One region of the Arthrobacter sp. E1SS-5 genome, then DNA from elsewhere that is predicted to be linked to it. Evidence: riboswitches for the same ligand, from Rfam matches in the RefSeq annotation. Region 1 holds a riboswitch; each other region holds the start of a gene.
The links. Region 1 has a riboswitch for cyclic di-AMP ahead of ACIGJD_RS03270 (aggregation-promoting factor C-terminal-like domain-containing protein). Riboswitches for the same ligand answer to the same signal wherever they lie in the genome.

Region 1 (2,233 bases):
GGCCGGTTTGGGCAGCGTTCTGCTGTGGCAGCACCGCCGGGAGGCCGCTGCCGGCAGCTTCCTGGCTGCAGCGGTGGCCACGGCAGCCCTTATGGCCTTCTACCTGCTGGGAACCACATCCGCCTACGGCCCATGGCTGCGCTGGCTGGTGCTCGCCGGAGGTTTGGCTGCCGCAGCAGGTATCGGGCTCAACAGGTTCCTGCGCTTGCGTTCCATGCAGCGGACGACGGCGGCCCTCGCCATCGCTGCGTCGCTCGCCGGGCCGCTGGCTTACTCCGTCACTACAGCGGCGACGGCACACAGCGGGGCGATCGTGAGTGCAGGGCCAGCCTCCGGCTTCGGCGCAGGCGGACGCGGGCCGGGAGGCTTCAGTGCGGCCGGCCGAAACACCTCCGGACGGGGCACGGGGCAGGGCCCGCGGCAAAGCTTCCCCGGACAGGGCTCCCAGCAGGCCAACCCCGGCGGGCCCGGCGGGACAACCCCAGGCGGAGCCGGGGTTACTGGCGGGACAAGCCAAGGCGGAGCCGGGTTTGCAGGCGGTCCCAGGGGCGGCATGGGCGGTCTCCTCGGCGCACCCACCCCGTCGGCGGATCTTGTGGCCGCGCTCAAGGACGGCGCCTCCAATTACACGTGGGCAGCAGCGGTAGTGGGCTCCAACAATGCCGCCGGGTACCAGCTGGCAACGGAACTGCCGGTGATGGCGGTGGGCGGCTTCAACGGCACCGACCCCTCCCCCACCCTGGCGCAGTTCCAGGACCTCGTGAGGCAGGGAAAGATCCACTATTTCATCAGCGGCGAAACCATGCGGTCCACCTCCGGTTCGGATGCTGCCGCCCAGATCGCGCAGTGGGTGTCGGAGAACTTCACTCCGCAGAGCATCGGCGGCACTACTCTCTATGTCCTCGGAAGCTAACTACAGGTTCTGGTGTACGCAAAGTAACGATCGGAACTGACCCCCCGAGCAAACAGGCGCGCAGGAGATAGTGACATCCGTTACCTAAATGTGACATTGACGCGCTTTTCCTGTACCGTCGATTGGGTGCGGCTCCCGTTCGGGCCGCATATCCCGGGTTGACGCCAAGCTCTGCCGCTTCCCCGGATTCCGATTGAGCAACGGCAGAGGCGGGGGACCCACCGTCCCGGGCAATGAACGCCCTTGGGGTTAAGCACGTACGTGATCTTTCCGTGCGGCCGGATGCCCTCATCCGAACCCGACAGCTAACTCCGCAGGTGTGAGAGGCGATCAATCATGTCCAAAAACACGGCAGAACCACGCCTGCATGCCAAGGCTAAACACCGGGCAGAGCAGCAAGCAGCTACAAAGCCCGCCAAGAAGACCACCTTCGGCACACGGGCCGGGATCCTCGCAGCATCCTGCGCGGTGCTGGTGGGGGTAGGCGCGGCAGGCCAGGCGACCAGCAGCATGACTCCGGTGTCATCCACCGATTCAAACTCTTCCACGGCAGCGGCCGACGCCCAAATGAGCATCGAGAAGAGCGAAATCCGTTCCAACCCGGCAGCCTCGGTTCCGCCTGCCATCAGCGTGGCACCCCAGGCAGCGGAACCAGCCCCCGCACCTGCACCGGCAGCCCCCGCAGCAGAAGCCCCGGCCCCGGCGCCCGCACCGGCACCGGCGCCTGCTCCTGCTCCTGTTCCTGAGCCGGCACCCGCCGTCGCGGTTAATGATCCGGCCGGTGCCCAGGCGTATGCCGCCGGCCAGCTGGCAACCTTTGGCTGGGGACCTGACCAGATGCAGTGCCTGCAGACGCTGTGGACCAAGGAGTCGGACTGGACCACCACGGCCACCAATCCCAGCAGCGGGGCCTACGGCATCGTCCAGTCCCTGCCTGCCGAGAAGATGGCCAGCGCCGGTGCCGACTACCTGACCAACTACCGCACGCAGATCAACTGGGGCCTGGATTACATCAAGAAGAGCTACCAGTCCCCCTGCGGCGCACTGAACTTCCACCTGGCGCACAACTGGTACTAGGCACCTCTCCCCTGGCGCCAGCGCTTGAAGAGGGAACCACCCACTGAATCTCCCCACCTTTGGGGGCGCACGACGGCGCGTCCCCGGCCACCCGCCGTCGCACGCCTTGTTGACGGGGCAAAGTTGGGGAATTCCAGCAAACCGCGGGCCGCATCATCACGATGCGGCCCGCGGTTTGCTTTAACTGTTGCCTTGCCCAGCGTCCTGCGCGCTGTTGTCCTGCCCCGTGTTCCGCCAGGGGAT
Region 2 (2,233 bases), 160 kb from region 1:
GCGATACGGTGGGACAAGGCAAGGTACTGCGCCCGAGGAGCTGAGCTGGATGACGGATCTGATCGACACTACGGAGATGTACCTCAGGACCATCCTGGAGCTTGAGGAAGAAAACATCGTTGCCCTACGGGCCCGTATTGCCGAGCGACTGCGCCACTCCGGCCCCACTGTGTCCCAGACCATCGGCAGGATGGAGCGCGACGGGCTCGTTGTGGTCTCCGGCGACAGGCATCTGGAACTCACGGACACCGGCCGCAAGCGGGCCACCGAAGTGATGCGCAAGCATCGGCTGGCCGAACGCCTGCTGGCCGACGTCATCGGGCTGGACTGGGCCTACGTCCACGACGAAGCCTGCCGCTGGGAACATGTGATGAGTGAGCGGGTGGAACGGCGCATCTACGAGATGCTGGACCACCCCACCGAGTCCCCGTATGGCAACCCCATCCCCGGCCTTGCCGCGCTGGGCGGCCAGCCGGGCCCCGGCTTTGGTGACGGTGCCATCAGCCTGCTGGAGGCGATGAAGAGCTACGGGCCTGCGTCGGGCGTGACTATCAGCCGCCTCGCGGAACCGATCCAAGTGGAGCCGGAACTGCTGGCGCAGTTGGACGAAGGAGGAATCCGGCCCGGCGCTGCCGTGACCCTGGAACATGTGGGCGATTACATCTCGGTGCGGGTGGCCGGGATTGAAGGAGCGCTGGAGCTTCCGCCCGAGGTGGCCGCGCATGTCTTCGTGGCCATCAAGCAGGGGTGAAGCGGGACTTCCATACCCCGGGCCTGCCCATCCACGCAAAGATAACGGAATTGTTACCAAGGGTCTTAAGCCCCTATAGTAGAACCAGTCGTTGAAACTTAAGCGTTACCTGATCCGGAGCCGAGCTCTGCCAGCGGATCAGGTGCACGAGTCGTTACTGGCAGAGGCGGGGGAACCACAACCGGCAGCGGGGGACTGCCTTGGGGTGAAGTCCGTCAGCAGCAAGCCTCTCCAGTGAAGGATTCTTCCGGGAATACCCCTGCGCAGAAGCTTGCCCTTGGCGGGCCGGGTCTTTGATCTCTCTGACCCGAATCCGACAGCTAACTCCGCAGGCTTTTCCAGAGAGGAACCCTTCTTGACCATGCAGACCCCCCGGGGACGCCGCCGTGCTGCCGGCCCCCCTTCGGCACCGCGGGTTGTCGAAGCTGCCGCAGCGGAGCGTCCCCGCGACCTCCATCGCGACGCCCGCCGCCGCCGGGGTCCGTTCCGCCAGATGACGGAGTTTGCCGCCGCCAGCGGCATAGGCCAGAAGGCCGGCATTGCCCTTGCGGCCACCGGCCTGGTGCTGACCGTGACAGTGCCCGCCACAAGTCCCGTTATGGCCACTGACGCCGCCGGCAGCGCCCCGGTGGCAGCCTCCTCCGTCACGCCCCAGCCCCAGATTTCCGCCGATATCGGTGCCCAGATCGACTTCAGTCGCTCGGCAGTGGTGACCCAGGCGGACCCGGACGGAAAGCTGAAGCAACTCCTCAGTGCGCAGTCGGCCGGCTCCGTTACGCGCGCCGCGTCAGCCGGCACCCTGGCCGCACCGTTGGCCTCCCTTGTCACCGCTTCCCCCTTCGGTTACAGGGTCAGCCCCATTACCGGGGGCTCGGGTGACTTCCACCGGGGCCAGGACTTCGTGGCGCAGTGCGGGACCTCCGTCCTGGCGGCCGCCACCGGCACCGTGACCTTCGCGGGCTGGCATCAGTTCGGCGGCGGAAACCGGGTGGTCATCGACCACGGAAACGGGCTGGAAACCACGTACAACCACCTGTCATCCTTCAACGTCAAGGTGGGCCAGACCGTGTCCCGCGGGGACGTTGTGGCCCTGAGCGGCACCACCGGCGCGTCCACCGGCTGCCACCTGCACTTCGAGGTCCAGGTCAACGGCGAAGTGGTCGATCCCATGGGCTGGCTGTAACCGAATGATTGTTTACTCTCAGATCGCCGTGACCCGCCGTGACCTGAATGTGACATTGAAGCAAAACTGCTGTACCGTCTAACTCGCGTCAACTTTTCCGAAGTTGACGCTCTTGAGTGGATTGCCTAACTCTGCCACCGCTCAAGGTCCGTTCGCATTTCATCGTCTGGCAGGGGCGGGGGAACCAATTTCGGCCTTCATTCAGAAGGCCTTGGGGTTAAGTCACAAGCTTCCCAGGAAGCAGCGTGGCCGGGTGACTCCCATCCGAATCCGACAGCTCACCTCGCAGGCATTGGGAG
Region 3 (2,233 bases), 740 kb from region 1:
ACGCGCATTCCCTTGGTGAGGGATTCGGCAACGTTTTCGGCTGCTTCACGCCAGACAGCGGCGCGGAGGAACAGGGTCTCCCCGTCCTTCCACTCGTTGGACTGGCGATCAAAGGTACGGGGGGTGGAAGCGATGGTGAAGTTCGCTACTGCCGAACCGGACGGTGTGAACCGCAATTCCGGGTCATTGGTGAGGTTACCGATGACCGTAATGGTGGTCTCGCCTGCCATCTACTGCCTCCTTGTTCGATCCTGGGTGAAGAGTGCGTTTCCTGCGGGGTAAAGAATGAAGCCGGCTGAATTACTCAGCAACAACCTTCTGCTCTTCGGGGCGGGTGATCTTGGTGCGCATGATGGTCTCGTTAAGAGACAGCTGGCGGTCAAGTTCCTTGGCGGTCTCCGGCTTGGCGGTGAAGTTCACCACGGCGTAGATACCTTCGGACTTCTTCTTGATGTCGTAAGCCAGACGGCGACGGCCCCAGATGTCAACCTTTTCGATGGTTCCACCATCGTTGGTGATGACGTTCAGGAACTTCTGAAGCGACGGCTCAACGGTACGCTCTTCGACCTCGGGGTCGATGATTACCATCAATTCGTAAGGACGCATATGTGAACCCACCTCCTTTGGGCTAAGCGGTTACGGCATTTCCGTAACAGGAGGTTCATTTGCGATTCCATGCAATGCCTAGCCGCCGGAACGGAGGCAGGACGCAGCACAGACTTCAATATCCTAGTGCATTTGGACCCGATAGGCGATTCGCGCTTGACTCAAAGCTAGCCGGATGCTGCCGGGCGCGGGGATGTTCGGTGCTGCTATGTGGAAAACCGGCCCAGGGCCAGGCCGCTTCCGGCTTGAGGCACTTCCCACCTGCCGCCGCGTGAGTCCCGTTACCTAATTGTGATTTAAGCTCCGGATTCGTGTACGGTCGAGCGGGGGCCGCCCCCAGCCGGCCCCAATCCCGGATGACGCCCAGCTCTGCCGCTTCCGGTGATCCACCAAGTACCAGGCAGAGGCGGGGAACCCAAAGTCTCACGGGCCTGGCTTGCGCCTGCCCTGGGGTGAAGCCGCCCCTACGCGGCCGGATGCCTCATCCGAACCCGACAGCTAACTCCGCAGGCGTTGAGAGGTAACTTCCGCATGCCCGCACACCGCAACCACAGCGCCGACCCAGCGCCCCGTTATCAGAACGAGACAGTTTCCGGCACTCCCCTTCCTTCTTCCTCCGAGGCGAAACAAGGCCCCGCGCGGCGGTCCTGGCCCCTGGCTGCCGGCCTCGCCGCAGCGCTCCTCGGGGCGGCTTCCCTGGGCCTCGGCCTGGCAAACAGCACCCACCCCACGGATGTAGCCCGGGTGGCGAGCGCCTCCGACACCGGCAGTGGTGTCCCCGTAAACGATGTCCCCACGCAGGAGCCTTCAGTTGCTCCTGCCCCAGCCACGCCGGCTCCCGCACCCCCCACGGCCAGCGCTCCCGCGCCAGTCCCGGCGCCGCCCCAGGCCGCTGCCGTCCCGGAGCCACCGGCACGCGCCTCCGCGGCCACCCCCGAGGCTCCCATCGCCGTGGCGCCCGCCGCAGCCCAGCTCGCCAACAGCGGCGCGCCGATGCCCACCGGAGTGCCCGGGAACTGGACCCTGGCGTTTGCCGATGACTTCACCGGCGCCGGACTGGACACGGCCAAGTGGTCCGGCTGCTGGTTCTCCCCCGGCTGCGGAACCATGAACAAGGTCACCACCAGCCCCGCGAACGTCTCGGTGGCCAACGGAAACCTTGCCCTGGGCCTGGCATCCTCCACCTCCGGCGCGTTGGTGTCGACCAACCCGAAGGGCGGGGCAGGCACGGGCTTCCAATTCACCACCGGCTACGTGGAGGCCCGTATCAAGTTCCCCGGCAACGCAAATGGCCTCTACAACTGGCCCGCGTTCTGGACCACGGGACAGTCCTGGCCGGCCACCGGCGAGAACGACATCGCCGAGGTGCTGCAGGCCAGGATGACCGTTAATTACCATTCCACTTCCGGCTCCCAGAACCAGGGCGGCGTAGGCGGGAACTGGGCCAACGAGTACCACACATTCGGGCTGCACCGGATGGCAAACTCCTCCGATGTGTACTTCGACGGCGTCAAGGTCAAGTCCTACCCCACGAATGACGGAAACGCCCCGCAGTACATCGTGCTGAACGTGGGCGCCTCGTCAACGAACCCGGCCTACGGCCCCCAGTCCCAGATGCTGGTGGACT

Region 2: it holds a riboswitch for cyclic di-AMP, as region 1 does, so the genes downstream of both, ACIGJD_RS03905 (M23 family metallopeptidase) here and ACIGJD_RS03270 (aggregation-promoting factor C-terminal-like domain-containing protein) in region 1, are expected to answer to the same signal.
Region 3: it holds a riboswitch for cyclic di-AMP, as region 1 does, so the genes downstream of both, ACIGJD_RS20210 (glycoside hydrolase family 16 protein) here and ACIGJD_RS03270 (aggregation-promoting factor C-terminal-like domain-containing protein) in region 1, are expected to answer to the same signal.

The regions. Positions count from the first base shown of each region.
Region 1 is NZ_CP172703.1:662,598-664,830, reverse strand. Features, by position in the region: gene ACIGJD_RS03275 (ArnT family glycosyltransferase) at 1-913, shown strand, start outside; cyclic di-AMP (ydaO/yuaA leader) riboswitch at 1,084-1,244, shown strand; gene ACIGJD_RS03270 (aggregation-promoting factor C-terminal-like domain-containing protein) at 1,250-1,990, shown strand; gene ACIGJD_RS03265 (glyoxalase superfamily protein) at 2,171-2,233, opposite strand, start outside.
Region 2 is NZ_CP172703.1:818,608-820,840, forward strand. Features, by position in the region: gene ACIGJD_RS03900 (iron-dependent transcriptional repressor DtxR) at 50-751, shown strand; cyclic di-AMP (ydaO/yuaA leader) riboswitch at 891-1,102, shown strand; gene ACIGJD_RS03905 (M23 family metallopeptidase) at 1,113-1,934, shown strand; cyclic di-AMP (ydaO/yuaA leader) riboswitch at 2,063-2,233, shown strand, end outside.
Region 3 is NZ_CP172703.1:4,329,871-4,332,103, forward strand. Features, by position in the region: gene ACIGJD_RS20200 (single-stranded DNA-binding protein) at 1-230, opposite strand, end outside; gene rpsF (30S ribosomal protein S6) at 301-606, opposite strand; cyclic di-AMP (ydaO/yuaA leader) riboswitch at 984-1,133, shown strand; gene ACIGJD_RS20210 (glycoside hydrolase family 16 protein) at 1,138-2,233, shown strand, end outside.